3 regions of the Streptomyces showdoensis genome follow, and region 3 is predicted to be linked to each of the others. Evidence: riboswitches for the same ligand, from Rfam matches in the RefSeq annotation. Region 3 holds a riboswitch; each other region holds the start of a gene.
What was found. A riboswitch is a leader RNA that binds a small molecule or an ion and turns the genes downstream of it on or off. The one in region 3 is predicted to bind cobalamin.

Region 1 (9,971 bases), on a different contig from region 3:
TGTAGCGGCCCGCGTAGTAGTCGTAGTTGCGGCTGGTGGTGTTGTACGAGTAGGTCAGGTTGAGGTCGCCGCAGCTGCTCGCGGCCTTGGTGCGGATCGTGCCCTGCGCCTCGTACTCGCCGGTGGTGATGCTGGAGACCACGCACGCCTGGGCGGAGGCGGCGGCGGTCGGCGCGAGCGCCACGCACGTGGCGGCGACACCGGCCAGTGCGAGGGCGCCGGCGGTCATCGTGGTCCTGCGAATGCTGCGCATGCCGTGACTCCTTGGGTCCGATGGATGGTGCTCGGTCGTCGACCGGTGGCGGCCGGGGCCACCGCCGGTCCAGCGGAATCCTGACCGCGACACCGGGGGATTGGCCCGTCCCATCGCGCAGTCGGGACACTCACGGGACGGACGCCGGGCCGAAACGCCCCGGGACGCGCGCGAAGAGACGGGCCGGGACGGGCCGGGACCGGCCGGGACGGCTCAGGCGAGGAGACGGCTCCAGGTGCGGGCGTCCGCGACCCCGTCGACCGGCAGGGCCGCGGAGGTCTGGAACGCCCGGACGCCGGCCTCGGTGCCGGAGCCGAAGCTCCCGTCGACGACCAGTGCCTGACCGCGCGCGTTGAGCTGGACCTGCAGGGCCTTCACGGCGTCGCCCGCCGCACCGCGGCCGAGCGGGGCGGAGAGCTGGTGCCAGGTCTGGTTGCCGGCCACGCCGTCGACCCCGGCCCTGTTGGTGGTCTGGAAGGCCCGTACCGCGCTCTCCGTCGCCGGACCGAAGGACCCGTCGGCCGTGAGCGTGGAGCCACGGGAGTTCAGCAGGTGCTGCAGCGACCTCACCCGCTCCCCCGTGTCGCCGAGACGCGCCACCGGCCAGCCGCTCCAGGATGGGCTGCCGCCGATCCTGGCGGCGACGTCGGCCCTGAGCTGCGGCAGCATCGCGTACAGCCGGTCGCCGGGGCACTCGGTGTTGTTGAAGTCCCGGTGCCCGAAGATCTGGTAGGCGCGCAGTCCGTACTGCGCACAGATGTACGCGCACAGGTCGACCAGCTTCGCGTACTGGGCCGACAGCGGGTCGACCGTGCTGTACGTGCCCTCGTTCTCGATGCCGACGGCGACGGTGTTCTGGCCGGTGCAGTGCGCGGACTCGACCTGCTGGGTGCCGCCGGCCAGCGCCGCCGCGCTGGAGTGCCGGCCCTCCGTGATCCAGCCGCCGCGGCTGATGGTGAAGTGCTGACCCGAGTCGATCCAGCCCTTCTCGTCCATGTGGCTGTCCTGGATCGACCGGGACAGTGCGAACGCGTGCGCCTGCGAGTAGTCGGTGCTGTTGGGCGTCGCGGTGTGGTGGACGATGATCTTGTGGGGGGCGGTGGCCAGCAGCTTGACCGGGGCGCTCGGCGGCCGGGAGCCCCAGGCAGCGCACCCGGAGATCACGGGCGTGGCGGCGGCCCACGCGCTCCCGGGCAGTGCGGTCCCCAGCACGGCGCCCGCGCCCAGGGCGAAGGCCCCGGACAGCACCGTACGCCGTCGTGGACGCGGCGTCGGCAGGTCGTTCATCTCTCTCCCCATGTGTTCGGCAGCCGCCCGCCCGGTGCGGGGCGGCCATCGAACGCTACGAGCAACCTCCCCGTCCCATAAGGGAGTCCAACACCTCAAGATCGGGTGAGCGCGCGTCCCGGGACGGTGCGGACCCGGGCCGGGACGCGCGCGGCCACCCGCGGCCACCGGGGGTCAGGGCTGCGGGGCGTCCTGTACGGGGTCGCACTCCTGCTCCTTGACCTTCGGGATCGTCCCGCAGATGGAGATCGTCGAGATCGGGTACTCGGCCACGGAGAGCATCCGGGTGTACGTGTCGCGGTCGACCCGGATGGTGGCCTCCTCCGTGCGGCTGCCCTGGTCGGTGATGACCACGCCGTCGCCGATCGCGCCGTTCTCCAGGCGGCCCCAGACGGCCTGGCAGGCCGGGCTGTGCCGGAGCTGGATCCGCAGACCGCGCAGGTACAGCAGCCGGACGGTCTTCGCGTCCCACTGGCAGTTCATGGTCTGGGGCTCGCGGCCGAGGCAGGACTCTCCGGAGCAGCCGGGTTCGGGATGGTCGGACGCGGGCGGGGACGCGCTCTCGGTCTCGCCCAGCGCCGCCACTCCCGACCTCTGCTCGCTCGACGTCGACTTCCCGGCCTCTCCCCTCGGGTCGTCCGCCATGGGGTTCGGTCCGATCACGGCGATCGCGATGAGGGCTCCCAGCACCGCACCGATCGCCATGTGGACGAGGGGCCTCGCCCGTGCGGACCGGGAGCCCGGCCGCGGCGCCTCCGGCGCGGTGTCTCCGGGGCGGGGCTCGCGCGCGCCGCGTGAGCCCGTCATGTCGTGCGGGCCGACACCCTGCCGGACGTCGGCCCCCTGCCGGACGTCGGCCCCCTCGCGGACGTCGGCTTCCCCACGGACGTCGACTCCCTCACGGGCCACGGATTCGCCGCGGCGGCCTTCGACTCCCCCGCGGGTCACGGATTCCCCGTAGCCCTCGGGGTCCCGGTAGCGCTCGGGGTCGCCGCGGCGCTCGGGGTCGTCATGGCGCTCGGGGTCCCCGTAGCGCTCGGACTCCCCGTAGCGCGCGGGGTCGCCACGGCGCTCGGACTCCGCGTGGCCCTCGGAGGCCCCGTGCGGCCGCGCCTGCCCGCGCGCTTCGGACCGCCGGCGCCCTTCCGTCTCCCCGCGGCTCGCGGAGTCCCCGCGCCGCCCTGCCGCTTCCCCGTCCGGCCCGGCCTCCCCGTGCCGCCCGGACTCCCCGTCCCGCCCGGGCCCGGTGGGCGCGTGGCCTCGGGCGGGCGTCTCCTCCGGCCCTTCCGCCTCCTCCTGTCCGCCCGCCGCGGGCGCTCCCGCCGCGGGCCCGCCCCCGTTCGCCCGACCGCCCGAGGCCCGGCTCCTGCGCGCCAGCTCCTCGGCGCGTTCCCAGAGTCCGATGAGCCCTTCGGGGTCCTCACCCACCACCTCCGCGAGCTGTTGGATCGCCGCGCGGCTCGGCCATTGCTTCCCGTTGAGGAAGCGCTCCCAGGACGAGCGGCTGTAGTGCGTCTTCTCGGCCAGCCGGCCGAAGCTGAGGCCGTACTCCTCCTTGATGCGGCGCATCCCGGCCAGGACCCGCTCGCGGACGGCCCTGAGCTCGGCGTCCCGCCGCTGCTCGTCCCGGGCCTGCTTCACGACAGCAGCCATTCGAAGCACCTCCCCGTTATGAACTCCCCGTACAAGAACGGGAGTTCATCGACAACTTCCCGCTACCTGCCGGGCAGGACACTGTCACACCAGCACACCGGTGACACAGCGGACGCAGAAATCCGTCCCGCAAGCTCCCGCGACTCCACCGGCCTTCCCGTCCCGGACCCCCCGGGCGTCCCGGGCGTCCCGGACCCGTCCCGTATCGCTCCCGAGGGGCTCCGCACCACGGGCCCCCACAGCACCATGGCTTCGGCCGCCCCTCACCCCGCGAAGACAAGGACTCGGAGTGACACCCACCGGTACAACCCTTCCGGCCTCCCGGCCGCCGGCCCGCCGGCTGCCCCTCGCCCAGGCGGCACTCGTGCTGTGCGCCGCCCTGCTCGCCGTACTGGCGCCCTCCGTCCCCGCGCACGCCCTGGACTCCACCACCTGGATCCAGCGCAACCTCGCGGGCATCGGCTACCTGGCGGCCAGTGGCGTCGACGGCGTCTACGGCGCGCAGACCACCGCCGCGGTCCGCTCCTTCCAGCGCGACAACGGGCTGGCCGAGGACGGCGACTACGGCAGCCGCACCGAACTCGCCCTGCACAACAAGGTGAAGGAGGTGCAGCGCAAGGTCGGCACCACCGCCGACGGCGCCTACGGCGACGGGACCACCTCCAAGGTGAAGTCCTGGCAGCAGTCGAACGGCTTGTCCGCCGACGGCATATCGGGCCCCGCGACCATGAACGCGATGCGCGTCGCCCGCACCGTGAAGATCACCGGGCAGTGGAAGACCGCCGAACACGGCTGGTCCGTGAGCGGCCAGTTCGGCTGCCTGGACAACCTCTGGATCCGTGAGAGCAACTGGAAGGTGTACGCGACGAACCCCTCGTCCGGCGCCTACGGCATCCCGCAGTCCCTGCCCGGCGACAAGATGGCCGCGGCGGGTGCGGACTGGCAGACCAACCCGGCCACCCAGATCGAGTGGGGCCTCGACTACATCACGTCGCGCTACGGCACCCCGTGCTCGGCGTGGTCCTTCTGGCAGTCCCACAACTGGTACTAGAGAAAGCGGTGTTCACGATGACATCCGACCTCTCCCGGCGCTCGCTGCTGCGCTACGGCGCCGGTGCGGTGGCCGCCACCGGACTGGCCGTCGGCGGCGGCCTGGCCCTCGCCGGCCCCGCCGCCGCCTACGGCTGGCCCTCGCAGCTCGCCCAGGGTTCCAGCGGCGCGGCCGTCAAGGAGCTCCAGATCCGCATCGCCGGCTGGGCCGCGGCCTCCGCCCAGCAGACCTACGTCTCCTGCGACGGCGCCTTCGGCCCCGGCACCGAGGCGGCGCTGCGCCGGTTCCAGGCCGCGTACGGACTCACCGTGGACGGCGTGGCGGGCTCGCAGACCTTCAGTCAGCTCAACGCCCTGGAGAGCGCCGACGGTTCGACCGCGCACTTCGACTTCTCCGAGTTCGAGAGCAAGGACGGCTCGGGCTTCTCCGGCGGCAAGGTGGGCGCCGCGACCGTCAAGGAGAACGTACGCCGCAACATGTACAAGCTGGAGGCGCTGCGCAAGAAGTGCGGCGACCGGGCCGTCACGGTGAACTCCGGCTTCCGCAGCATCTCCCACAACTCCTCGGTGGGCGGGGCGAGCAACTCCCAGCACCTGTACGGGATCGCCGCGGACGTGGCCATCTCCGGCCTGTCCACGAAGAGCATCTACCAGAAGGCCGAGACCTGCGGCTACTCGGGCCTGGAGACCTACACGGTGTCGTGGCAGCACGTCGACTCCCGGGTCGAGTACCCGTACGGATCGCAGTCCTGGTGGTGGCAGGACGGCGTGGCCTGACCACCGCTCCGCTCCACACTCCCCGGGCCCGCCCCCGCGCGGTCGACGCCGCGCCGGGGCGGGCCCGCGGGCTGGATAGCATCGGGGGGTTCGCACTCCCGTCCCCCTGTCCCGGAGGTCCGCGTCATGCGCAGGCGCACGTTCGTCACCGCTCTCGGCGCCGCAGTCGCGGCGGGCGGCCTGCCGATCGGCACCGCGCGGGACGCCGCCGCCGCGCCGACCGCCGCGCCGGGCATCGCGCCCACGCTGACCGGCCGTGATCCGGCCGCCTCCCCCAACGCCCGGGCTGTGTACGCGCATCTGGTGAAGCTGGAGAACGACGCCCGCTCCGGGAACCGGCCGATGACCGTCATCGGCCAGCACATCGAGGGCCAGCAGGAGCTGTACAACGCCTCCTACGGCGACACGGGCGGCACCACCCACGTCGGGTACTACTACAAGAAGGTCCGGGACATCACCGGCAAGCTCCCCGGCTTCCTGGAGATCGACCTCGGGCCCGGGTACGGCGCGGCGGACGGCTGGGGCAGCTACGAGGACCGCTCGTACAACCGGCCCCTCGGACTGCCGACGGGCCGGCGCCCGTGGCAGTACGCGGACGACGTCGTCGACGTCGCGACGGGCGTGTGGAAGGGGCTGCCGCGCGCCGCGGACGGCACGTACAACCCGTCGGGCGTCATGCGCCGTTCCGACGGCGGGAGCGCGACCCTCGCGAACGGCGGGGCGGCGGCCGGGATCGTCGGGATGAGCTTCCACCAGCCCTACCCCGGTTCGCCGTTGAAGGACTGGAGCCGGGTGCTGACCCAGGTCCGGGGCGAGCACCCGGGCGGCAGCGCGGGCAATCCCCTCGCGAGCCTCACCACCGACCAGGCGTGGTTCGACCGGGTCGTCGACTGGGAGTCGGACACGCCCGAGTACCGGGCCCTCCTGGCCGACCTCGGCTTCCTCGCCGCCTCGTTGTCGTACTTCGCCGCGTACGACGTCCCCGTCCTGCTGCGGCCCTACCACGAGATGAACGGCGACTGGTTCTGGTGGGGCGGGAAGACCCCGGCCGGCTACAAGAAGCTGTGGCGGATCATGTACGACTTCCTCGTGAGGACGAAGGGCCTGCACAACCTGATCTTCGTCTGGTCGCCGAACGCCTGGCACCCGCAGGGCGACGACGCTCCGTGGGACTACTACCCGGGAGCGGACCTGGTCGACGTGGTCGGCGTCGACGACTACGACCCCTACTCCGCCGCCTCGGACCTCACGCACACGTACTACACGGGGCTCGCCGGCTACGGGAAGCCGCGGATGCTCGCGGAGACGTGGAACATGCCGATCACGGCCGCGGGCAGCGACGCGCTGGCCCGCAGCCCGTGGGTGATCTGGAACATCTGGGGCTCCGGCACGACCAGGACGGACATCAACGGCAACGCCGACGTCAAGGCCACGTACTACGCCGCCGACCGGGTGTACACGGGAGGATCGGGAACCGGCCTCGGCCAGAACTTCGACTGGGGGTCCCTCCACGCGCACTGAGGGACCAAGATCGTCCAGTGGTAGTGTGCCGGAGCCAGTCGCACCCGTGTACGCATCGACACGATCCGTCCACGGGTCAGGGAATCCGGTGGGAATCCGGAGCTGACGCGCAGCGGTGAGGGTGACGGGCGGAGCATCGGCCACTGGGTCCCGAGGGGCCCGGGAAGGCGTTCCGGCCGGGCGACCCCGAGTCCGAAGACCTGCTGGCGGCCCCGGCGTCGTACGCCGTCGCCCGGGGAGCACCGTACTTCAGGCTCCGCGCATGGGCCGTGACGCAGAGGACTCCTTCCGTGCCCCTCCCCCGCCCCGTCCGTTTCGCCGTGCCGCTGGTGGCCGGTGCCGTTCTCGTGGCCGGCTGCGGTGCCGGTGGAGGCACGGCGGCACCGCCCGACGCGGAGGCGGCGGGCGCCGGTCGTCCGGTCGTCCTCGACAACTGTGGACAGCGGGTCGAGGTCGGGCGCGCGCCCCGCCGTGCGGTCGCGCTCGACCAGGGGTCGGCCGAGATCCTGCTCTCGCTCGGGCTGGCCGACCGCATGGTGGGCACCGCCACCTGGACGGACCCGGTCCTCAAGGGACTGGAGAAGGCGAACGCCACGGTCCCCCGGCTCGCGGACCGCTACCCGTCGTTCGAGAAGGTGCTCGACACCGAACCCGACTTCGTCAGCGCGTCGTTCCTGTACACCCTGGGCAAGGGCGGCGTGGCGCCCCGGGAGCGGTTCGCGAAGCTGGGCGTGCCCGCCTATCTCTCCCCCTCCGACTGCGTCGGCAAGGACAACAGCGGTGACGGCGACGGCGTGCGGACCCGGCCGCTGACCATGGACACCGTGTACGGCGAGATCCGCGACCTGGCGCGGGTGTTCGGAGTCCCCGAGCGGGGCGAGAAGCTGGTCGGCGAGCTCCGGGCCCGGGTGGCCGCGGCCACGGCGGGCGCCGACTTCGGCGACGCGTCCGTCCTCTACTGGTTCTCCGACTCCCAGGGGCCGTACATGGCCGGGTGCTGCGGCGCGCCGGGGATCGTCAGCGGGACGCTCGGCGTGAAGAACGTCTTCGACGACACGAAGGAGGAGTGGCCGCAGATCAACTGGGAGACGGTCGCCGACCGCGATCCCGACGTGCTGGTGATCGCCGATCTGACCCGCAGGGCCCAGTCGGCCGAGAGCGCGGCCAAGAAGATCGAGTTCCTGGAGTCGCACCCGGTCACCCGGAACATGACCGCCGTGCGGAAGAAGCGGTACGTGGTCCTCAGCGGGCAGGCCATGAACCCCACGATCCGCACGGTCGAGGGCATCGAGAAGGTGGCCGCCGCGCTGCGGGCGTACGGGCTCGCGAAGTGACCCGGTCCGAGCGGCCCGGGTCCCGCACGTCCCCGGTGTTCACCCCACTTGGCGCGGCGGCCGGGATCGTCCTGCTGTGTGCCTCCGTCGCCCTCGCGCTCACCATCGGCCCGGCCGACATCCGCGTCGCGGACACCTGGTCCGTGGTCGCCTCCCGCCTCGGCGGCGGGCCGTCCGGTCTGAGCCCCATCCGGGACGGCATCGTCTGGGACCTCCGGCTGCCCCGTACGCTCCTCGCGGCCGTGTGCGGTGCGGGACTGGCGGTCTGCGGCGCGGTGATGCAGTCCCTGCTGCGCAATCCGCTCGCCGACCCGTTCGTCCTCGGCGTCTCCTCCGGCGCCTCGACCGGCGCCGTCGCCGTGGTCGTCCTCGGCGTGGGCGGGGGCCTGGTGTCCGTCGCCGGGGGCGCGTTCCTGGGGGCGCTCTGCTCCTTCGCGCTGGTCCTGCTCCTCAGCCACACGCTGGGCGGGTCGACGGACCGGGTCGTCCTGGCGGGGGTCGCCGCGATGCAGCTGTTCTCCGCGCTGACCTCGTTCGTCGTGATGACCGCCGCCGACGCCGAGACCACCCGGGGCGTCCTCTTCTGGCTGCTCGGCTCGCTCACCGGCACGGGCTGGACGGACGTCGGGGTGTGCGCCGCCGTCCTGGCCGTCGCGCTCACGGTCTGCGGCGGGTACGCCCGCACCCTGGACGCCTTCGCGTTCGGCGAGGACGCGGCGGCGACGCTCGGGGTGTCCGTGGCCCGGACCCGGCTGGTCCTGCTCTCGGTCACCGCCCTGCTCACCGCCGTCCTCGTCTCCGCCGCGGGCGCGATCGGCTTCGTCGGCCTGGTCCTGCCGCACGCGGTCCGCGCCCTCGCCGGCCCGGGCCACGCCCGGCTGCTGTCGCTGACCGCGCCGGCCGGGGCGGTCTTCCTGGTCTGGGCCGACACGCTCGCCCGCACGGCCCTCGACCCCCAGGAGGTGCCGGTCGGCGTGGTCACCTCGCTCATCGGCGTCCCGGTGTTCGTCCTCGTCCTCTACCGCACCAGGAGCACGCGATGAGCACCTCGCCGACACGCGGGACCGGGCTCCGGGCCGAGCGCGTCTCCCGCACCGCGGGCGGCGCCCTCGTCCTGGACGGGGTGACCGTCGCCCCGGGGCCGGGCACCCTCACCGGGCTGCTGGGGCCGAACGGTTCGGGGAAGTCCACCCTGCTGCGCGTCCTGTCGGGGGTCCTCGCGCCGGACGCCGGGGTCGTGACCCTGGACGGCGACCCGCTGAGCGGCGTCCCGCGCCGCGCGCTCGCCCGGCGCCTGGCCGTCGTCGAGCAGCACGCCGACACGCAGGTCGACCTGACGGTGGCGGACGCCGTACGGCTCGGCCGCGTCCCGCACCGCCGGGCCTGGTCTCCGTCGACGGGCGCCGACGAGGAGGCGGTACGCGCCGCCCTCGCCCGCACCGGGCTGACCGACCGCGCCCACCGCACCTGGCGCACCCTCTCCGGCGGCGAACGCCAGCGCGTCCAGATCGCCCGCGCCCTCGCCCAGGAGCCGCGCGAGCTCCTGCTGGACGAGCCGACCAACCACCTCGACATCCAGCACCAGTTGGACCTCCTGGCCCTGATCTCGGGCCTGCGCCTCACCTGCGTGATGGCCTTGCACGACCTCAACCTGGCAGCGATGTACTGCGATCACGTCGTGGTCCTGAGCGAGGGCCGGGTGGTGGCCGCGGGGCCGGTGGAGGAGGTCCTCACGGAACGGCTCGTCCGGGACGTCTACGGCGTCCGCGCCTCCGTGACCCGACCCTCCCCGGACCGGCGCCCCCACATCCGCTTCCTCGGCACGGCGGCGGCGGAGGACTGAGGCACCCCGGCGGGTCGCCTCCCCGTTCCCGTCACCGCTGCCCGCGGGGGCGGGTGAGCGTCGCGAAGAGGGCGGCGAAGTTGTCGAGGGAGCGCAGGGCCACCGCGCCGTCCCGGTGGGCGAGCCAGGAGGAGACGACGCCGTTGAGCACCGGGACGACCATCTCGGCCAGGGTCCGCACCTCGACCGTCAGCTCCAGTTCGGCCTCGTCCGTGAAGCGCTCCAGGTACGCGACGACCTCGTCGACGTAGCC
Region 2 (9,971 bases), on a different contig from region 3:
AACCTGCTGCGGCGGGCGCCGGCCCCGGCCAGCCAGCCGACGGCGAAGGTCCCTCCGGCGCGCAGCAGGACGATGACGTAGAGGGCTCCGGCCGTGAGCGCGATCTTATCCACGGCACCTCGCCCCGGAAACGGCCTCGCCCGTCACGGGCACGGGCGTCCCGCCCCGCCGGCAGCACGACGCGCAAGCCCGGTCACCGTTTCTCACCTGCGCCCTGCCTTCGCCCGTTCCGTCCGCTGGGTCCCTGCCTGGGGCACCGGAACCCGCCCCGGCGCGCGGGTCCGCACGCCAGGGAAGGCTAGCCTAACCGAAGGGGCATACGCCGAGTACGGGGCGGGTGGGACGGGCGGGGGAGGCCTCGGCCGCGGCCCTAGACTGGGGGGCCTTCGGGCGTACGCGGAAGGGGAGAGCGACGGTGGCGGCAGACGCGGGCGGTTTCACGGACCCTCCTGCCGAGGTGCTGGCCGAGGCGGCCGCCGCCTTCGGACTGCTGTCCTCGCCCTCGCGGCTGCACATCGTCTGGGCGCTCGCCCAGGGCGAGAGCGACGTGACCGGGCTCGCGGAGCGGGTGGGCGGCGCGCTGCCCGCGGTCAGCCAGCACCTGACCAAACTGAAGCTGGCGGGCCTGGTGCGGGCCCGGCGCGAGGGACGGCGGCAGGTCTACTTCGTCGACGACCCGGAGGTCGTGACCGTGGTCCGCGTGATGGTCGGCCAGCTCACCGCCCGTACCGACCGGACCCCCACGCTCGTACGACGCAGCGGACACGGTGCCTGAGTCGGCTGCTCCCGGCCCCCTCGCCCCCGGCACCGGCGGCAGCCGCGCGCCCGGACGGGAGCGACCGGAGCCGCTCACCGCGCTCCAGGTGCTGCGGGAGCTCGACACCGGACCGCGCGGCCTGACGGACGCCGAGGCCGAGCGGCGGCTCGTCCGGTACGGGGAGAACGCGCTGCCCGCCCGGCGGCCGCCGTCCTGGTCGCGGCGGCTCCTGCGCAGCCTGCGCGACCCGTTCACCGCGGTCCTGCTCTGCCTGGGACTGGTCTCGGTGGCCGTCGCCGCCTGGGGGACCGGGAGCGTGATCCTCCTCCTCGTCGCGGTCAGCTGTCTGCTCCGCTCCTCGGGCGAGCACCGGGCCGACCGCGCCACGGCGGCGCTGCGCGCGTCGGTGGCCACCACCGCGACCGTCCTGCGCCGCCCGGGCCCCGGCGGACCCGAGGCCCGGCCCCGGGAGGTCCCGGCCACCGAGCTCGTGCCCGGCGACGTGGTCCGGCTGGGGCCCGGGGACCTGGTCCCCGCGGACGTACGGCTGCTGCGGTCCCGCGGCCTGCGGCTGCACGAGGCCGCGCTCACCGGCGAGTCGGCGCCCGTCGACAAGTACCCCGTGGACGAGCAGCCGGTGGACGAGCGCTCCGTGGACGAGGGCCTCGCAGACGAACATCCCCTCGGCGCGCCCGACGGCCCGGGGGCCGGACCCTTCGCCCAGCCCCACACCTGCTTCCTCGGCAGCAGCGTGGCGTACGGCAGCGCGACCGCGGTGGTCGTCGCCACCGGAGCCCGCACCCGCCTCGCCGCCGCCCACGCGGCGCCCGGAGGACGCCGGGACAGCGCCTTCGACCAGGCCGTCCACGGCATCTCCTGGACTCTGATCCGCTTCATGCTGCTGACCCCGCCGCTCGTCCTCATGGCCGGCGCCGCCCTGCACGGACGGGGACTGGAGACGCTCCCGTTCGCCGTCGCCGTGGCGGTCGGACTGACCCCCGAGATGCTTCCCGTCGTCGTCACCACCGTCCTCGCCCGCGGGGCCGCGCGCCTCGCCCACGAGCACCGGGTGATCGTCCGGCGCCTGCCCGCGCTCCACGACCTCGGCGCCGTCGACGTCCTCTGCCTGGACAAGACCGGCACCCTGACCCAGGACCGGCCCGCCGTCGTCCGCGCCGTCGACGCGCACGGCCGGGACGACCCCGAGGTGCTGCACTGGGCCGCCGTCAACGCCTGGTGGACGCTCCAGCTCGCGGAGCTCCCCACCCCCGACGCGCTCGACGAGGCGCTCCTGGAGGAGGCGGTCCCCGACGGGCCCGACGACCCCGACGGGGTCGCCGCGCTGCCCTTCGACCCGGTACGCCGCCTGGCCACCGCCGTCGTGCGCCGGCCCGGCCGGCTCGGCACCCACACCCTGGTGGTGAAGGGCGCGGCGGAGACCGTACTGGAGCGGTGTGCCCTGGACGCGGCCGAGCGGGACCGGCTGCTCGCCCTCGCCGCGCGGGAGGCCGGCACGGGCGCCCGCCTCCTCGCCGTCGCCCTCGCCGAACGGCCGGCCCGCCTCCGCGACCACACCCCGGCCGACGAGCGCGGCCTCTCCTTCCTCGGGTTCGTCGTGCTGCGCGACGCCCTCGCCCCCACCGCCGCGGCGGCCCTCGGCAGCCTCGCCGACCGCGGGGTCGCCGTCCGGATCCTGACCGGCGACCACCCGGGCACCGCCGCCCACACCTGCCGCGAACTCGGCCTCGACCCCGGCCGGGTGCTCACCGCCGAGGACCTGGACCGCCTGGACGACGCCGAACTGGCCGCCGCCGCCCGGCACACCACCGTCTTCGCGCGCTGCGCCCCCGAGCACAAGGCCCGCGTCGTCACCGCCCTCCGCGCGGCCGGGCACGTCACCGGGTTCCTCGGCGACGGCGTCAACGACGTGCCCGCCCTCCGCGCCGCCGACGTCGGCCTCTGCCCCAAGGGCGCCGTCGCCGTCGTCAGGGACACCGCGGACCTCGTCCTGGCCGAGAAGGACCTGGCGGCGGTCGACCATGCCGTCGCCGCCGGCCGGAACGCCGGCGGGAACATCGCCGCCCATCTGCACGTCACCCTGTCGTCGAACCTCGGCAACGTCATCGCCATGCTGGCCGCCGCGCTCCTGCTGCCCTTCCTGCCGATGCTCCCCGCACAGGTCCTCGTGCAGAACCTGTGCTCCGACGCCGCCCAGCTGGCCTTCGCCCACGACCGCCCGGCCCCGGCCGCCCTGCGCACCCCCACCCGGCTGCGGCACCGCGGGTTCCTGCGCTTCATCACCGGCTTCGGGCTGCTCAACGCCGTCGCCGACGTGGCCACGTTCGGCGTGCTCCTCGTCGCCACGCGGTCCTCGGCCGACACCCAGGGGGCCTTCCACGCCGGCTGGTTCACCGAGAACCTGCTCACCCAGGCACTGGTGATGCTCCTGCTGCGCGGCGCCCGCCGCTACGGGACCGCGCCCGGCCCCGTCCGGTACGCGGCGGCGGCCCTCGCCGTGACCGGCGTCCTGCTGCCCCTGTCCCCGCTCGGACCCCTGCTCGCCATGACCCCCCCGCCCCCGCCGTACTACCTCCTCCTCGCCGCCGTCCTCGCGCTCTACGCGGTGGCGCTGCGCGCCGCCCGGTCCCGCTACGACCGGCGGTGCGCCGCCTCCGCGGCGGCGGTCACGGGGACGCCGTAGCCGCTCGGTTCATCCGTACGACAGGTCGGAGCAGGGGGCGTCGTCGGCGGACCGGGTGTCCTCGGTGGCCGCCGGCGGGGGAGTCGCGGCGGGCGGGGCGGAGGTGCCGGCGGGGGTGGGCGCGCCGGCGGTCGCGGGTGTACCGGCGGCACGGCCGTCGAGCGGCCGGTCGGCCTTCAGGGCCGCCCAGAGGGCCTCGGCCCGGGGCTCGACGATCGCGACGCGCGCCCCCTGGTAACGCCAGGGCAGCGTGACGAACTTCGTGTCGTGGAGGTCGACGTCCTTGAGTGACATCGCGAACGAGATCAGTCTGTCGGCGGATCCGAGGCCGGGGTCCACGGTGAGGGAGCGGGTCGCCGCGTCGGCGAGCGGCAGCAGCCGGGCCGGGGTGAGGCCGTCGCTCCTGACCTTCCTGAGCAGGGCGGCCACGAACGCCTGCTGGCGCTTGATGCGCCCTATGTCGGAACCGTCGCCGATCCCGTGGCGCAGCCGCACGTAGTCCAGGGCCTTCTGCCCGGAGACGGTCTGCTCGCCCTTGGCGAAGACGCGGGCGCCGCGCGTGGCGCGGTTCGGGTCGAGGTCCTTCTCGTACACGTCCTGGGGGAGGCACACCGGTACGCCGTGCACGACCTCGGTCAGGGCGGCGAAGCCCTTGAAGTCGACGACGACGGTGTGGTCGACGCGCAGCCCGGTCAGCTTCTCGACCGTGTTCTGCGTGCACGCCGGGTTGCCCTCGGCGCTCTGCCCCACGGCGAACGCGGAGTTGAACATGGCGCCGGTGCGCGGCCTGGTCCACGTGCCGTCGGGGAGCCGGCAGGGCGGGATGTCGACGAGCGTGTCGCGGGGGAAGGAGACGGCGACCGCGTGCTCGTGGTCCGCGTACACGTGCAGCAGGAAGGAGGTGTCGGAGCGGCCGATGTCGTGCGCGTCCCCGCCGCCGAGCGCGCTGTTCCCGCCGGTGCGCGCGTCCGAGCCGATGACCAGGACGTTCTGTCCCGGGCCGGAGGCGGCGGGCCGGTCGTCGGAGAGGCCCTCGGCGCCGAAGGTCCGGATGCCGCCGCTCAGCTTGAGCCAGCCCCAGCCGAACCCGGCGGTCGTCAGCACGAGCAGCGCGAGCGCCGTCATGAGGAGCCGTCCGACCCGGCCGCGTCGGCGTGGCCCGCCCCGCGGTGCGGACCGGCGTGCCTGTGTGCCGCGGTTTCCGCCTGTCATCAGCGTGACCCCATTCCTCCGAGCCCGTAAGGCAGGACGGCGGCAGGCGCCGGAAGGTTGCACAGCTGCGCAACGTGCAGGATGGGGGTGGGGGATCGCGGGGCGTCGGTCCCGGCGGGGCGCCCGCCCGCGCCGCTAGGGGCTGGCCGGGTCGTACCCGTACCGCAGCACTCCGTCCCCGGTGCTCCCGTCGAGCCGGTAGACGTGGAGCGCCTCGACGCGGGTCCCGGCGGAGTCCCCCTCGACCGTGCAGGGATAGGTCACCTGCAGTACGGGCGGCCGGTCGGACACCGTCAGGCGCACGCCGTCCGCGGGACCGCCCAGGAGCACCGCGCTCTGGCGAGCCGTCATGTCACTCGTCCCCATGGAGGCAACCTTAAGTGTTGCGCAACTCCTGAAACGTCGTGAGCTCCGTCACGCGCGGAGCGTCCAGGGGGTCGGCGCGACCCCGCACCCGCCAGTTGTACAGTTGCGCAACAAGGCAAACGACCCCGTCTCCGAGGGAGAGTGACCCCGTGCTGCGCAACGCACTGGAACCCTGGCACCTGCTGCTCGTGGCGATCGCGTTCATCGTCCTGTTCGGATCCAAGCGGCTGCCGGACACCGCGCGTTCCCTGGGCAAGTCGCTGCGCATCCTCAAGAGCGAGACGCGGGCGATGCGCGCCGACGGCCAGGCGGGCGACAGCGCCCCGCCCGCGCCCGGGGCATGACCCGGGGGAGCGCCGCTCGTTGACGGGCGCGGCGGCCGCGAGCGCCGCGCCGGCCGGCCCGTCCGCCCGTCCGCGCCGGAATGCGAGGTAGGTCACGCACCCCGCCGTGCATCCATGGGAACGGCTCGTGCATCTTGTGTGCGCGAGGTCCGTGTGGGCCTCGTGCGACAACGACTCCTACCGAGGGCAGAACATTTTGATATCGACCACTTTGGGCGTGCGTCGTGCCGTGACCGTCGCGGTCACGACCTCCGCCGTGCTGGCCGGCGGCCTCTTCGCCGGCCAGGCGCACGCCGCGACGCCGCCCGTTCCGTCCATCACCGCCGCGGGCGGCTTCGTGATGAACAACGGGACGGGCGCCGCGCTGTACGGGAAGGCCGCGGACACCCGCCGGTCGACCGGCTCCACCACGAAGATCATGACCGCGAAGGTGGTGCTGGCCCAGCGCGGCCTCAACCTCGACGCGAAGGTCACGATCGACAAGGCGTACAGCGACTACATCGTCTCGAAGAACGCCTCCTCCGCCCGGCTCATCGTCGGCGACAAGGTGACGGTTCGTCAGCTCCTCTACGGTCTGATGCTGCCGTCGGGCTGTGACGCCGCCTACGCGCTGGCCGACAAGTTCGGCACCGGCACCACGCGGGCGGCCCGCGTGAAGTCGTTCATCGGCAAGATGAACGACGAGGCCCGCAAGCTGGGTCTGCGCAACACCCACTTCGACTCCTTCGACGGGATCAGCAACGGGTCGAACTACTCGACCCCGCGTGACCTGACGAAGATCGCGAGCAGTGCGATGACGAACTCCACGTTCCGCACCATCGTGAAGACGAAGGCCACGACCCAGAAGGTGACCACCAAGAGCGGTGGCTACCGGAACATGTCGTGGACCAACACGAACAAGCTCCTGAGCACGTACAGCGGCGCGATCGGCGTGAAGACCGGTTCGGGCCCGCAGGCCAAGTACTGCCTCGTCTTCGCGGCCACCCGCGGCAGCAAGACGGTCATCGGCGCGGTGCTCGGTTCGCCGAACGAGACGAACCGCGCGGCCGACGTGAAGAAGCTGCTGGACTACGGCTTCGCGAAGTAGCGGGTGGGGCGCCGTCCGGGAGGTCTCCGGGCGGCGCCCCGTGCGTGGGGCCGCAGGACGTGCGCCCCCGCCCGACGGGCCCCGGCCCCCCGCCCGCCGTAAGCTGAGAGGGGGAGTCCGGGGACAGCGGGTGTCCGCTGGTTCACGGCGCCGAGCGTGGGGGAGCGCGCGCCGCACGGCGGCACACCTGGAAGTTCCGTACCCCAAGGACGGAGTGAACCATGCGTGCGCTCAAGTGGCGTCGTGCGGCGGTGGCACTGTCGTCCGGCGTCGTGCTCGCGAGCGGCCTCCTGGTGGCGCCGGTCGCCGCCGCCGCGCCGGACACGGTCCCCGCGGCGAAGGGCTGCTACACCCGCGACGGCGAGCCGCCCCAGAAGAGCGGGACCGACATCGGCGGCACGCCGCCGCGGTACGAGTACAGCAACAGCCCGTACATCGGCGGGCGCTACGACTCGTGCAACAACCAGATCAAGCTCTACTACGGCGGATACACCACCAATCTGACGCACTACAACGTCCGCTGGCAGTACGACAACACCGACTGGAGGATCAGCAAGCAGAGCCCCGGTGAGCGGCGGGTGTGGACCCTGGACGCACCGGGCAACGACTACAACTTCATGGTCCAGGCGTGCAACGGCAACTCGTGCACCCGCTGGTCGCCGCAGCTGTACGTAAACGCACGCTGAAGCCTCGTGGGCCGTGCGTCGCCGTGGTGACGGACCGTGTGATGACGTCCCATGTGGTGACACTCCGTGTGGAGTGAGCCCCTCTGGTGACGGACCGTGTAGCGACAGCCCCTGTGGTGACAGACCGTGTGGTGACAGACCGTGTGATGCCGCCCCATGGGGTGACTCCGCGTACGACGTGCCGCGACGACCGGGGTGACGGCGCCGGTTCCGGCCGTTCAGGACAGGCCGGGCAGTGACACCTCCAGCGCCGGCACCTCGCGCGGTGTGCCGTCGGCGTCGATGGCGACGAACGTCAGGAAGGCGGTGGCCACCTCTGTGGTCGGGCCGGCGCTGTTCCACCGCTCGGCGGTCACGCGGACCCCGACGGTCATGGAGGTCCGCCCGGCGCGTTCGAGTGCTGCCTCGACGCTGAGCAGGTCCCCGGCGCGGACGGGGGCGAGGAAGGACATCCGGTCGACGGCGACGGTGACGGCCGGCCCGTCGGCGTGTCGCCCGGCGGCCGCCGCGGCGGCGTCGTCGATGAGCTTCATCATCACGCCGCCGTGGATGGTCCCGTACAGATTGGTGTCGTGCTCGCTCATGATGTGGGCGAGGACGACCCGGGAGTCGTCCGGGGTCTTGACCGGGCGTGCGGTGGCGGTGGGGGCGGGGCTGGGGGTGGAGGCGGTGGGATCGGCCACGTCAACTCTCCTTCGCGAGTCGCGGCAGGGCTGTTCCGCACGGCGGGGATGACCGCGTGCGGGCAGTGGCAGGTCTTCGGACTCGCGAGCACGTCCCGTCGGACGAGACACCTACTGGCCGTCGCTTCCCGGACCCGGGGGTCCAGTGCTGTGTGACGGCGGTCGTTCCCGCTCACCGCTGCGGGGCAGTCCCGGATTCCCACCGGGTTCCCTCTTGCGACGCATCCCGCCTGGCGGACGGGGCGAACCAGCTGCGACGCCCACCCTACGGCAGTGCACCCGCCCTCCTTATTGCACATATATTGCAGGTGCAGCCTGCAAGCAAGAAGGAGTGGGGCAGTGGCCGGACCAGTGGTGCTCGGGATCGAGTCGTCGTGCGACGAGACCGGCGCGGGGATCGTGAGGGACGGGAGACTCCTCGCGCACGTGGTGGCGTCGAGCATGGACGAGCACGCCCGCTTCGGCGGCGTCGTCCCCGAGATCGCCGCCCGCGCGCACCTCCAGTCCTTCCAGCCGGTGGTGCGCGAGGCCCTCGACCGGGCGGGGCTGCGCCTGAACGCGATCGACGCGGTCGCCGTCACCACCGGACCGGGCCTCTCCGGCGCCCTCCAGGTCGGTCTCGCGGGGGCGAAGTCCCTGGCGTACGCGGCCGGGATCCCGCTCTACGGCGTCCACCACCTGGCCGGTCACGTCGCCGCCGACACCCTGGAGCACGGCCCGCTGCCCACCCCTTGCGTGGTCCTGATCGTCTCCGGCGGCCACACCTCCCTCCTGCTGGTGCGGGACCTGGTGCGCGAGCCGATCCTGCACCTGGGCGACACCCTCGACGACGCGGCGGGGGAGTGCTTCGACAAGGTCGCCAGGATCCTCGGGCTGCCCTACCCCGGCGGGCCGGCCGTCGACCGGGCCGCCCGCGACGGCGATCCGGGCGCCGTGCGCTTCCCCCGGCCGCTGACCCGCCCCGGGGACGACCCGTACGCCTTCTCCTTCTCCGGCCTCAAGACGGCCGCCGCCCGCTGGGTCGAGAAGCACCGGCTCCAGGGCCTGGACGTCCCGGTCGCGGACGGGGCCGCCGCGCTGCAGGAGGCCGTCGCCGACGTGCTGACCCGCAAGGCGCTCGCCGCCTGCGCGGCCCACGACGTGCGGACCCTGATCGTGGTCGGCGGCGTCGCGGCGAACTCGCGCGTCCGCGGCCTGGCCGAACTGCGCTGCGCCGCGGCGGGCGTGGAGCTGCGGGTGCCGCCGATGACGCTGTGCACCGACAACGGCGCCATGATCGCTGCCGTCGGCGAGCTCCTCGTACGGTCCGGGGCCGAACCCGCCCCGCTGGACGTGTCGATCGACCCCTCCGCCCCGCTGGAGTACGCCGCCCTCACCCCGGGCTGACACGTCCCGGGCGGTCGGGACCCCCGCCCCATGCGTACGGGACGGGGGCGGGGCGAGGGTGGTGGGCGACGGCGCGGATCCGCCGCGCCCCCCAGACGGTGAGGCATCGACACATGTTCGGAATACGCAACTCGGTCCTGGCCGGGGCGGTCGCCGTGGCGGCCCTGACGACCCTGGCGGGTCCCACGGGGGCCGCCGTCGCCACGAGCGGTGACGGCGGTGGAGGGAAGCACTGCACGGTGCGGCCGAACCAGCGGGGGCCGGTCTGCTTCGACACCTTCGCGCAGGCCATCGCCGACGCGACGAACGGGGCCGTACGCCTCCCCGCCGGAGCGAGGACGGTCACCCAGCGGCAGCTCGACGCGGGTGCCCGCGCCGCCGGCCTCGGGGCGAACGCGGCGACGGTCGTCGCGGTCGTCTACAACGACGCGAACTTCGGCGGGCACTCGTTCACCTTCGTCAAGGACCACGGATGCGACGGCGACTGGGGGACCGTCGAGTTCGAGGAGGGCAACCTCCGCTACTTCTACGACAACACGGGCTTCAACTGGGGCGACGAGATCGGCTCCGCCCAGGAGTACGCGGGCTGCCACGGCATCTACTACGAGAACAGCTGGTTCAACACCCGGAAGTCCGGCCGCACCGTCGAAGGCGCGTGGAGCGGAGGATGGATGGACGACGAGGCGTCCTCCATCCGCTGGGTCTGACCCTCCGGGGCCCGCCGGTCGGGTCTGGGCCCCGGCCGGTCA
Region 3 (9,971 bases):
CGGGCCCTCGTCCAGGCCGTCGACATCAAGGACCGCTACACCCGCGGCCACAGCGAACGGGTCGGCCGCGCCTCCGTCCTGATCGCCCGTGAGCTCGGCATGGCCGAGGACCGCCTGGAGGTCGTGCGCTTCGCCGGCATCCTCCACGACGTCGGCAAACTGGGCGTCCCCACCCGGGTGCTGCGCAAGGACGGGCCGCTCACCCCGGAGGAGCGACGGATCATCGAGCTCCACCCCGAGTACGGGCACGAGATGGTCCGCGGCATCGGCTTCCTGGGCGAGGCCCGCACCGCGATCCTCCACCACCACGAGCGCATGGACGGCAGCGGCTACCCGTACGGGCTCAAGGGCCGCCGGATCCCCGAGTACGCCCGGGTGGTCGCCGTCGCCGACGCCTTCGACGCCATGACCTCCACCCGCTCCTACAGCCGGGCCCGCCCCGTCGCCACCGCCCTGGCCGAGCTGGAGCGCTGCGCGGGCACCCAGTTCGACCCGCGCATGGTCGAGGCGCTGACCCGGGCCCTCGCCCGGGAGGGCTGGCAGACCGAGGTCACGGCCGACGAGGCCACCGCCCCGCTGCCCGTGCCCCGCACCCCGCCGCCCGCCGGGACCCCCGCGGCGGCGCGGGCGGCCCGGACCGCCCAGGAGCACGCGTGAGCACCGGCCGCGCCACCGCCGGGCCCGCCGGGGCCGTCGCGGTCGGGGGAGTCGTCGGGGCCGTCCGCGCGCTCGCCCTGCTGCTGACCCTCGCCGCCCTCGCCGCCACCCTCTGGCGGGGCGTCGACGACCCCCGTGCCGCGCTCGCCTTCGGCGCCCTCATCGCCGTCGGCGAGCTGTCCCGCTGGGGCGCACGGCCGGGGGAGCGGGAACCCGCCCCGCTCGCCGCCGCCGGAGCCCTCGCCTACGCCCTCCTCGGCGAGAACGCCGGCCACACCACCACCCACGGCGTCCTGCAGACCGTCGCCGTCTCCGTCGCGGGCGGCCTCGCCGGGATCGTCCCGCACGTGGCCCGCGGCCGCGGCCCCGACCCCGACCACCTGGCCCGGCGGGTCCTCACCGTCGGCTTCGCCGCCCTCTGCTTCCAGCCGCTCTACAACGCGGGCACCGTCGCCGCCCGCCTCGGCCACGGCCCCTCGTACGCCCTCTTCCTGCTCCTGCTGCTGCTCCTCACCGCCCTCTGCGACGCCGTCCTCGCCGCCCTGCTGCACCGCGCCCGCACCGGCCACCCCTACGGCCCGCTGCTCCGGGAGCAGCTGCGCGCCCTGCCCGGCATCGGCTCCGCCGTCTGCGCCACCGGCACCGTGATGGCCCTCGGCGTGGCCGTGGCGGGCCTCTGGGCGCTGCCGGTCTTCGCCGTGCCGCTGCTGCTCACCCAGGTCTCCTACCGGCGGTACGCGGCCGTGCGTACCACCAACCGGCAGACCATCGCCTCGCTGGCCCGCGCCACCGAGATCGCCGGCTGCACCCCGCCGGGCCACGCCCGCCGGGTCGCCGAGCTCAGCCGGGCCGTCGGCCGTGAGCTGGGCCTCTCCGGCTCCGCGCTGACCGTCCTCGAACACGCGGCGCTCATGCACGACATCGGACAGCTCTCCCTGGTCGACCCCGTCGAGGGCGGCGCCACCGCCCTGCTGCCCGCCGAGGAACAGCGCCGGATCGCCCTGCTGGGCGGGGCCGTGGTCCGCCAGACCGGGGTCCCCGCGGCCGTCGCCGTGGTCGTGGAGCGGCAGGCCGACCCCTACCGGGACCAGCCGCTGCCCGCCCGGATCGTCCGGACCGTCAACGCCTACGACGACCTCGCCGCCACCACCGAGGGCGGCGGCCTCGGAGCCCTGGAGCGGCTCCGGCTCGGCACCGCCCGCGACTACCACCCCGACGTCGTCGAATCCCTCGCCAGGGTGCTCGCCCGCGGCGGTGCCACCAGGGGCATCGCCCCAGTCCCACCGGGGTAACCCATGGGTAATGAGCGCGCGTCCGACCGGGCATGGTTGGATGCGAACAAGAGGGTGAAGCGACCGGCAGGCGGGAATCGTGAGGATCTTCGGGAAGGTACGGCATCGGCCCTCCGCCTCGTGGCGGCAGGCCACCGACCGCGCGTTCACGCTGATCGGCGACGGCCGGTACGAGGACGCGGGCGCGCTGCTGACGCGTGCGGCGGACCTGGAGCCCTGGCTCTCCGAGTCCTGGTTCAACCTGGCCCTGCTGCACAAGTTCCGGCACGACTGGGAACAGGCCCGGGCCGCCGGGCTGCGCGCGGTCGCCCTGCTCGACAAGGAGACCGGCGCCCCCGACTGGTGGAACGTCGGCATCGCCGCCACCGCGCTCCAGGACTGGCCGCTGGCCCGCCGCGCCTGGCAGGCCTACGGGCTGAAGGTCCCCGGCGCCGCAGCCGGCACCGGGGAGCCGGCCGGCATGGAGCTGGGCAGCGCGGCCGTGCGGCTCTCCCCGGAGGGCGAGGCCGAGGTCGTGTGGGGCCGCCGGCTGGACCCGGCCCGGATCGAGGTCCTCTCCATCCCGCTGCCCTCCTCGGGCCGCCGCTGGGGCGAGGTCGTCCTGCACGACGGCGTCCCGAACGGCGAGCGGACCACCAGCGCGGGACCCTCGTACCCGGTCTTCGACGAGATCGAGCTGTGGGCGCCCTCACCGGTGCCGACCTGGGTGGTCCTCCTGGAAGCCGCCACCGAGGCCGACCGGGACGCCCTGGAGCAGCTGGCCGCCGACGCGGGCTTCGCCGCCGAGGACTGGTCCTCCTCCGTACGGCTGCTCTGCCGGGCCTGCTCGGAGTCGACCATGCCCAGCGCCGAGGGCGAGGGCGAGCACCTGGACCCGCACGACCACAGCGAACCCGGGCACCCGGGACCGCTCGGCCACCGCTCGCCCGGCGAGCTGTGGGTGCCGGAGCGCGAGTGCGGCATCGCCGCCCCCGCGGGGCTGGTCCGCGGGCTGCTCGACGGCTGGGTCGCCGACAGTCCGGACAGCCGTGAGTGGCGGGATCTCGAAGAGGTCTGCTGAGACGGCCGTCCCGGGCCCGTAGGCTGTCCCTGACGGAATCGGGTTTTCAGAAGGGCGCGGCCGGACATGGCGCAGCAGGAGACGGACGAGCAGATCGGCGAGCTGAACGACGGCTTCGTCGTGGACACGGAGGACTGCGAGGAGCGCGAGCTCGCGCACCGTGAGCGGGGCACCTCGCGGCCGATCACGGTCGTCGGCAACCCCGTGCTCCACCGGGAGTGCAAGGACGTCACCGAGTTCGGCGACGAGCTGGCGCAGCTGATCGACGACATGTTCGCCAGCCAGAAGACCGCCGAGGGCGTCGGCCTGGCCGCCAACCAGATCGGTGTGGACCAGAAGGTCTTCGTCTACGACTGCATGGACGACGAGGGCGTCCGGCACGTCGGCCACGTGATCAACCCGGTCCTCCAGGAGCTGCCGGCCGACCGCCGCGTCCTCGACGAGTCCAACGAGGGCTGCCTCTCGGTGCCGACCGCCTACGCCGAGCTGGCCCGCCCGGACTACGCCGAGGTGCACGGCCAGGACTCCCAGGGCAACCCGATCAAGGTGCGGGGCACCGGCTACTTCGCCCGTTGCCTGCAGCACGAGACGGACCACCTGTACGGCTTCCTGTACATCGACAAGCTCTCCAAGCGGGACCGCAAGGACGCCCTGCGCCAGATGGCAGAGGGCACCCCGCGCTACCCGGTCGTCGCGAACGACTGACCCGGGCCGCCCCGGACACGCCGAAGGGCCCCGCTCCCCCCGTGGAGCGGGGCCCTTCGGCGTACCGGACGCGGGACCTAGAAGTCCTCGTCCAGGTCCACCGAGCCCTCGACCGCCACCTGGTAGGCGGACGGACGGCGCTCGAAGAAGTTGGTCAGCTCCTGGACGCCCTGGAGCTCCATGAACGCGAACGGGTTCTCCGAGCCGTACACCGGGGCGAAGCCCAGCCGGACGAGACGCTGGTCGGCGACGCACTGGAGGTACTCGCGCATCGACTCGGTGTTCATGCCCGGCAGGCCGTCACCGCACAGGTCGCGGCCGAACTGGAGCTCCGCCTCGACGGCCTCCCGCAGCATCGCGGTGACCTGCTCCTGGAGCGCGTCGTCGAAGAGCTCGGGCTCCTCCTTGCGGACGGTGTCCACGACCTCGAAGGCGAAGTTCATGTGCATCGTCTCGTCGCGGAACACCCAGTTGGTGCCGGTGGCCAGGCCGTGCAGCAGACCGCGGGACCGGAACCAGTACACGTACGCGAAGGCGCCGTAGAAGAACAGGCCCTCGATGCACGCGGCGAAGCAGATCAGGTTGAGCAGGAAGCGCCGGCGGTCGGCCTGCGTCTCCAGGCGGTCGATCTTCTCGACCGAGTCCATCCACTTGAAGCAGAACTGCGCCTTCTCGCGGATGGAGGGGATGTTCTCGACGGCCGCGAAGGCCGCCGCCCGGTCGTCCGGGTCGGGGAGGTAGGTGTCGAGCAGCGTCAGATAGAACTGGACGTGCACGGCCTCCTCGAAGAGCTGGCGCGAGAGGTAGAGCCGCGCCTCGGGGGAGTTGATGTGCTTGTAGAGCGTCAGGACCAGGTTGTTGGCCACGATCGAGTCGCCGGTCGCGAAGAACGCGACCAGACGGCCGATCATGTGCTGCTCACCGGGGGTGAGCTTGGCGAGGTCGGCGACGTCCGAGTGGAGGTCGACCTCCTCCACGGTCCAGGTGTTCTTGATCGCGTCGCGGTAGCGCTCGTAGAAGTCCGGGTAGCGCATCGGGCGGAGCGTGAGCTCGAAGCCCGGGTCCAGGAGGTTCTTCTGTTCGGTGGAGCTCATTACTGGCAGGCCTCGCAGGACTCGGGGTTCTCAAGGGAGCAGGCGACGGCGTCGGGGTCGGCGACCTGCTGGACGGGGATGGGGGCGGCGGCCTGGGCGGCGCGGGCGATCCGGGTGGCCGGGCGCGAGCGCAGGTAGTACGTGGTCTTCAGGCCCTGCTTCCAGGCGTACGCGTACATCGACGAGAGCTTGCCGATGGTGGGCGTCTCCATGAAGAGGTTCAGCGACTGCGCCTGGTCCAGGAAGGGGGTGCGGGCCGCGGCCATGTCGATCAGGCCGCGCTGCGGGATCTCCCAGGCCGTGCGGTACAGCTCGCGCACCTCGTCGGGCACCCAGTTGAAGCCGGCCACCGAGCCGTTGGCGTCGCGCAGCGCCTCGCGGGTCTGCGCGTCCCACACGCCGAGCCGCTTCAGCTCGTCGACCAGGTACGAGTTGACCTGGAGGAACTCGCCGGACAGCGTCTCGCGCTTGAACAGGTTGGAGACCTGCGGCTCGATGCACTCGTAGACGCCGGCGATCGAGGCGATCGTCGCGGTCGGGGCGATGGCGAGCAGCAGGCTGTTGCGCATGCCGACGGCGGCGATCCGCTCGCGCAGCGCGGCCCAGCGCTCCGGCCAGTTCAGCTCCACGTCGAAGTGGTCCGGGTGCAGCACGCCGCGCGCGGTGCGGGTCTTGTCCCAGGCGGGCAGCGGGCCGCTGCGCTCGGCGAGGTCGGCGGAGGCCTCGTACGCGGCCAGCATGATCCGCTCGGCGATCCGGGTGGACAGCGCGCGGGCCTCGGCCGAGTCGAAGGGCAGCTTCAGCTTGAAGAAGACGTCCTGGAGGCCCATCGCGCCCAGGCCCACCGGCCGCCAGCGGGCGTTGGAGCGGCCCGCCTGCTCGGTCGGGTAGAAGTTGATGTCGACGACCCGGTCGAGGAACGTGACGGCGGTGCGCACGGTCTCGTCGAGACGCTCCCAGTCGATGTCCGAACCGGTCACGAAGGCGCCGAGGTTGACCGAACCGAGGTTGCAGACGGCCGTCTCGCCGTCGTCGGTGACCTCGATGATCTCGGTGCAGAGGTTCGAGGAGTGCACGACGGAGCCGGGCTCGGCGGTCTGGTTGGCGGTCCGGTTGGAGGCGTCCTTGAAGGTCATCCAGCCGTTGCCGGTCTGCGCCAGGGTCCGCATCATCCGGCCGTACAGGTCACGGGCCGGCATGGTCTTCTTGGCCAGGCCCGCCGCCTCGGCCTTGCGGTACGCGGCGTCGAACTCCTCGCCGTACAGGTCGACCAGCTCGGGCACGTCGGCCGGGGAGAACAGCGACCACGCGGCGTCCGCGTTGACCCGGCGCATGAACTCGTCCGGGATCCAGTGCGCCAGGTTCAGGTTGTGGGTGCGGCGGGCGTCCTCGCCGGTGTTGTCGCGGAGCTCCAGGAACTCCTCGATGTCCGCGTGCCAGGTCTCCAGGTAGACCGCGGCGGCGCCCTTGCGGCGGCCGCCCTGGTTCACCGCGGCGACGGAGGCGTCCAGCGTCTTCAGGAACGGCACGATGCCGTTCGAGTGCCCGTTGGTGCCGCGGATCAGCGAACCGCGGGCGCGGATGCGGGAGTACGACAGGCCGATGCCGCCCGCGTGCTTCGAGAGGCGCGCGACCTGGTGGTAGCGGTCGTAGATGGAGTCCAGCTCGTCCTGCGGGGAGTCCAGCAGGTAGCAGGAGGACATCTGCGGGTGGCGGGTGCCCGAGTTGAAGAGCGTGGGGGAGGAGGGCAGGTAGTCGAGCCGGCTCATCAGGCCGTACAGCGCCGCCACCTCGTCCACGGCGCGGGCGCTCTCGTCCTCCGCGAGGCCGCTCGCGACGCGCAGCATGAAGTGCTGCGGGGTCTCGATGACCTGGCGGGTGATCGGGTGGCGCAGCAGGTAGCGGGAGTAGAGGGTGCGCAGGCCGAAGTAGCCGAAGCGGTCGTCGCCGGCCGGGTCGATCAGCGCGTCGAGGCGCGCGGCGTGCGCGGCGACGAAGGCGGCCGTGCGGTCGGCGATCAGACCCTCGCGGTGGCCGACGGCCACGGAGGCGGAGAAGGAGACCGCGCCCTGTCCCGCCGCCTCGTCGGCGATGGTGACGGTGAGCAGCCGGGCGGCGAGCCGGGAGTACGCGGGGTCCTCGGCGATGAGTCCGGCGGCGGCCTCCGTGGCCAGCTCGCGCAGCTCCGCCTCGTCCGAGCCGGCGCTGCGGCCGCGCAGGGCGGCGGCGGCGACCTTGCCGGGGTCGGTGTCCGGGAGGTCGGCGGTGAGATCGGTCAGGGTCCGCAGCAGCACGGTGCCGGGTCCGTCGGTCTCGATCGCTGCGGCCGGATCGGCGGGCGCGATGGTCACGTGGGGGCTCTCCCTCGCTCGGCTCGGAGCCAGGACGGGAGGCGGGAACGGGCGGCCGTACGCACGGCTGCGCCGCGTCCACCGGCCCACTCCGCGAGGCCCGGACGTCTGTGGCACCCGGAACGGACGGACCGGGCGCGCTGCCGGCAGGTCTTCGGACTCACCCTGGGCGCGAACGCGCGCAAAACACACCGTTGCGGGACAGTTCCGGATTTCCACCGGATTCCCCTGCGGCGACAGCGAGGACGAGCATACATGTGGGGGGCGCCGCTTGCGGCACCCCCCACATGTTGTGTCGGTCGGAGCCGGGGTCAGAGCTCCAGAACGTAGGTGAGCAGGGTGAAGTCCAGGCCCTGGACGGGCTTCCAGTCCCGTTCGGGCGAGCGGACGAAGCCCAGCCGCTCGTAGATGCGGTGGGCGCCGGTCATGGTCCGCTGGGTGGACAGCACCATCCGCGTGCACCCCTCGACGGCCCGTGCCCGGTCCACGCAGGCCCGCACCAGGGCCTCTCCGACGCCCCGGCCGCGGGCGGCGTGGGCGACGGCCAGCATCCGGAACTCGGCCTCACCCGGACGGGCGATGTCGGCCCACTCCTCGCCGCCGGCGGTGAAGGTCACCCCGCCGAGGACCGGGCCGGCCGGATCCGTCGTGTCGACCGCCACGAGCACCTCGGCTTCGGCGTCCCGCCGGGCCACGTCCCGCAGCAGGTGCAGATAGGCGTCGTCCTCGCCGAAGCGGAGGAACCCGTCGTCCAGGTAGGCCCGCGCGGTGATCTCGCCGAGCGCCTCGTACTCCTCGGGCCGTACCGCCCTGATCGTGAAGTCCATGCCCGGCAGTCTGCCCCCGGCACGGCTCCGCCCGCCTCCGGATATGCCGGGGCGGGCGGAGCGGGCGGTGGCGGGGCTCAGTGGCCGGCGGCACCGACCTTCGGGAGCTCGGTCACGACACCCGCGTCGCCGGCGTCCGCCGTGTAGTCCGCGGGCGAGGTCTCGTCGACGCCGTCGGGCGCCTTGAGCGCCTTCAGGACGAAGGTGAGGACCACGGTGACGAGCAGGTTGAGCACGAAGGCGGTGAGGCCGATGTAGCCGATCTCGCCGATGCCGGGGATCTCGGCCGACGAGCCGCCGAAGTGCTTCTGGGTGGGGCTGGCCACGCCGTACGCGGCGGCGGTGCCGTAGATCATGCCGACGGCCCAGCCGGCGAGCAGCGCCCAGCGGTGGAACCAGCGGGTGAACAGACCGCCGACGAGGGCCGGGAAGGTCTGCAGGATCCAGATGCCGCCGAGCAGCTGGAAGTTGATCGCGACGGTCTTGTCCATGGTGAGGACGAAGACCAGCGCGCCGACCTTCACGAGCAGCGAGACCAGCTTGGAGACCTTGGTCTCCTGCTCGGGCGTCGCGTCCGGCTTGAGGAAGTCCTTGTAGATGTTGCGCGTGAAGAGGTTGGCCGCGGCGATCGACATGATCGCCGCCGGGACCAGCGCCCCGATGCCGATGGCGGCGAAGGCCACGCCCGCGAACCAGGCCGGGAACATGTTCTCGAAGAGCTGCGGGATGGCGAGCTGCCCGTTGGTGACCTTCACGCCGGCGGCGATCGCCATGAAGCCGAGCAGCGCCAGCAGACCCAGCATCAGCGAGTACAGCGGCAGGATCGTGGTGTTGCGGCGGATCACCTCGCGGCTCTTGGAGGAGAGCGTCGCGGTGATCGAGTGCGGGTACATGAAGAGCGCCAGCGCCGAGCCGAGCGCCAGGGTCGCGTAGGTCCACTGGCCGGCCTCGCCGGGCACGAGCGCGCCCTTGGGCTTGCCGGTCGCCGGGTTGACCGTCTGGTACGCCTCGCCGGCCTTGGCGAAGATCTCGTCGAAGCCGCCCAGCTTGATCGGGATGTAGATGATCGCCACCGCGATGACGAGGTAGATCAGGGTGTCCTTGACGAAGGCGATGAGCGCCGGGGCGCGCAGGCCGGAGGAGTACGTGTACGCCGCGAGGACGCCGAAGGCGATGAGCAGCGGCAGGTCCTTGACGAACCAGTTGGTGTCCTCGCCGCCGCCGACCCCCATCACGTCCAGGACGGCCTGGATGCCGACCAGTTGGAGCGCGATGTACGGCATGGTGGCGAGGATGCCGGTGACGGCGACCGCCAGCGACAGGCCCTTGGAGCCGAAGCGGCCGCGGACGAAGTCGGAGGTGGTGACGTAGCCGTGCTTGTGGGAGACCGACCACAGGCGGGGCAGGAAGGTGAAGATCAGCGGGTAGACCAGGATCGTGTACGGCACGGCGAAGAAGCCGGCCGCGCCCGCCGCGTAGATGGCCGCCGGGACGGCGACGAAGGTGTACGCGGTGTAGAGGTCGCCGCCGAGCAGGAACCAGGTGACCCAGGTGCCGAAGGAGCGGCCGCCCAGGCCCCATTCGTCGAGGCTGTTCTCGTTCTCGGCCTTGCGCCACTTGGCGGCCAGGAAGCCCATGACCGTGACGGCCAGGAAGAAGAAGACGAAGACGCCGAGCGCGACGCCGTTCACGCCGTCCTTCATCGCGCGTCACCTCCCTTGCGGGCGCGCTGGTCGCGCTTCCAGAGCTGGTACGCGAGCATGGTCAGGCCGGTGGAGACGACCACCCAGAGCATCTGGTACCAGTAGAAGAACGGGATGCCGATGAAGGTGGGGTCCACCTTCGCGTACGAGCCCACCCAGAGCATCGCGACGAACGGCGCGAACAGGCAGAGCGCGATCACCACTCTCGACGGTGTGATGACCGCTTGTTTCCCTTGTGTCGCTTCTGACATGGTGAAACCGTCCCCTCACTGATCACCTCGT

Region 1: linked by a shared signal. The riboswitch ahead of ABD981_RS09270 (ABC transporter substrate-binding protein) and the one ahead of ABD981_RS13915 (ribonucleoside-diphosphate reductase subunit alpha) in region 3 are both predicted to bind cobalamin.
Region 2: linked by a shared signal. The riboswitch ahead of ABD981_RS09770 (acyl-CoA thioesterase) and the one ahead of ABD981_RS13915 (ribonucleoside-diphosphate reductase subunit alpha) in region 3 are both predicted to bind cobalamin.

Annotation. Positions count from the first base shown of each region.
Region 1 covers NZ_BAAAXG010000013.1:44,524-54,494, forward strand. The annotation lists gene ABD981_RS09240 (hypothetical protein) at 1-253, opposite strand, end outside; gene ABD981_RS09245 (peptidoglycan recognition protein family protein) at 467-1,540, opposite strand; gene ABD981_RS09250 (helix-turn-helix domain-containing protein) at 1,715-3,193, opposite strand; gene ABD981_RS09255 (peptidoglycan-binding domain-containing protein) at 3,483-4,244, shown strand; gene ABD981_RS09260 (D-Ala-D-Ala carboxypeptidase family metallohydrolase) at 4,262-5,020, shown strand; gene ABD981_RS09265 (glycoside hydrolase family 26 protein) at 5,147-6,541, shown strand; cobalamin riboswitch at 6,560-6,763, shown strand; gene ABD981_RS09270 (ABC transporter substrate-binding protein) at 6,832-7,875, shown strand; gene ABD981_RS09275 (FecCD family ABC transporter permease) at 7,872-8,918, shown strand; gene ABD981_RS09280 (ABC transporter ATP-binding protein) at 8,915-9,718, shown strand; gene ABD981_RS09285 (TetR/AcrR family transcriptional regulator) at 9,750-9,971, opposite strand, start outside.
Region 2 covers NZ_BAAAXG010000013.1:172,912-182,882, reverse strand. The annotation lists gene ABD981_RS09810 (DedA family protein) at 1-113, opposite strand, end outside; gene ABD981_RS09805 (ArsR/SmtB family transcription factor) at 416-775, shown strand; gene mgtA (magnesium-translocating P-type ATPase) at 768-3,458, shown strand; partial or broken gene ABD981_RS09795 (LCP family protein) at 3,525-4,670, opposite strand; gene ABD981_RS09790 (hypothetical protein) at 4,806-5,021, opposite strand; gene tatA (Sec-independent protein translocase subunit TatA) at 5,186-5,380, shown strand; gene ABD981_RS09780 (D-alanyl-D-alanine carboxypeptidase family protein) at 5,598-6,467, shown strand; gene ABD981_RS09775 (hypothetical protein) at 6,689-7,153, shown strand; gene ABD981_RS09770 (acyl-CoA thioesterase) at 7,372-7,836, opposite strand; cobalamin riboswitch at 7,903-8,086, opposite strand; gene tsaD (tRNA (adenosine(37)-N6)-threonylcarbamoyltransferase complex transferase subunit TsaD) at 8,188-9,222, shown strand; gene ABD981_RS09760 (hypothetical protein) at 9,336-9,929, shown strand; gene ABD981_RS09755 (response regulator transcription factor) at 9,969-9,971, opposite strand, start outside.
Region 3 covers NZ_BAAAXG010000026.1:302,203-312,173, reverse strand. The annotation lists gene ABD981_RS13940 (HD-GYP domain-containing protein) at 1-657, shown strand, start outside; gene ABD981_RS13935 (HD domain-containing protein) at 738-1,949, shown strand; gene ABD981_RS13930 (tetratricopeptide repeat protein) at 2,029-3,009, shown strand; gene def (peptide deformylase) at 3,076-3,714, shown strand; gene ABD981_RS13920 (ribonucleotide-diphosphate reductase subunit beta) at 3,792-4,808, opposite strand; gene ABD981_RS13915 (ribonucleoside-diphosphate reductase subunit alpha) at 4,808-7,159, opposite strand; cobalamin riboswitch at 7,288-7,412, opposite strand; gene ABD981_RS13910 (GNAT family N-acetyltransferase) at 7,471-7,986, opposite strand; gene mctP (monocarboxylate uptake permease MctP) at 8,064-9,689, opposite strand; gene ABD981_RS13900 (DUF3311 domain-containing protein) at 9,686-9,940, opposite strand.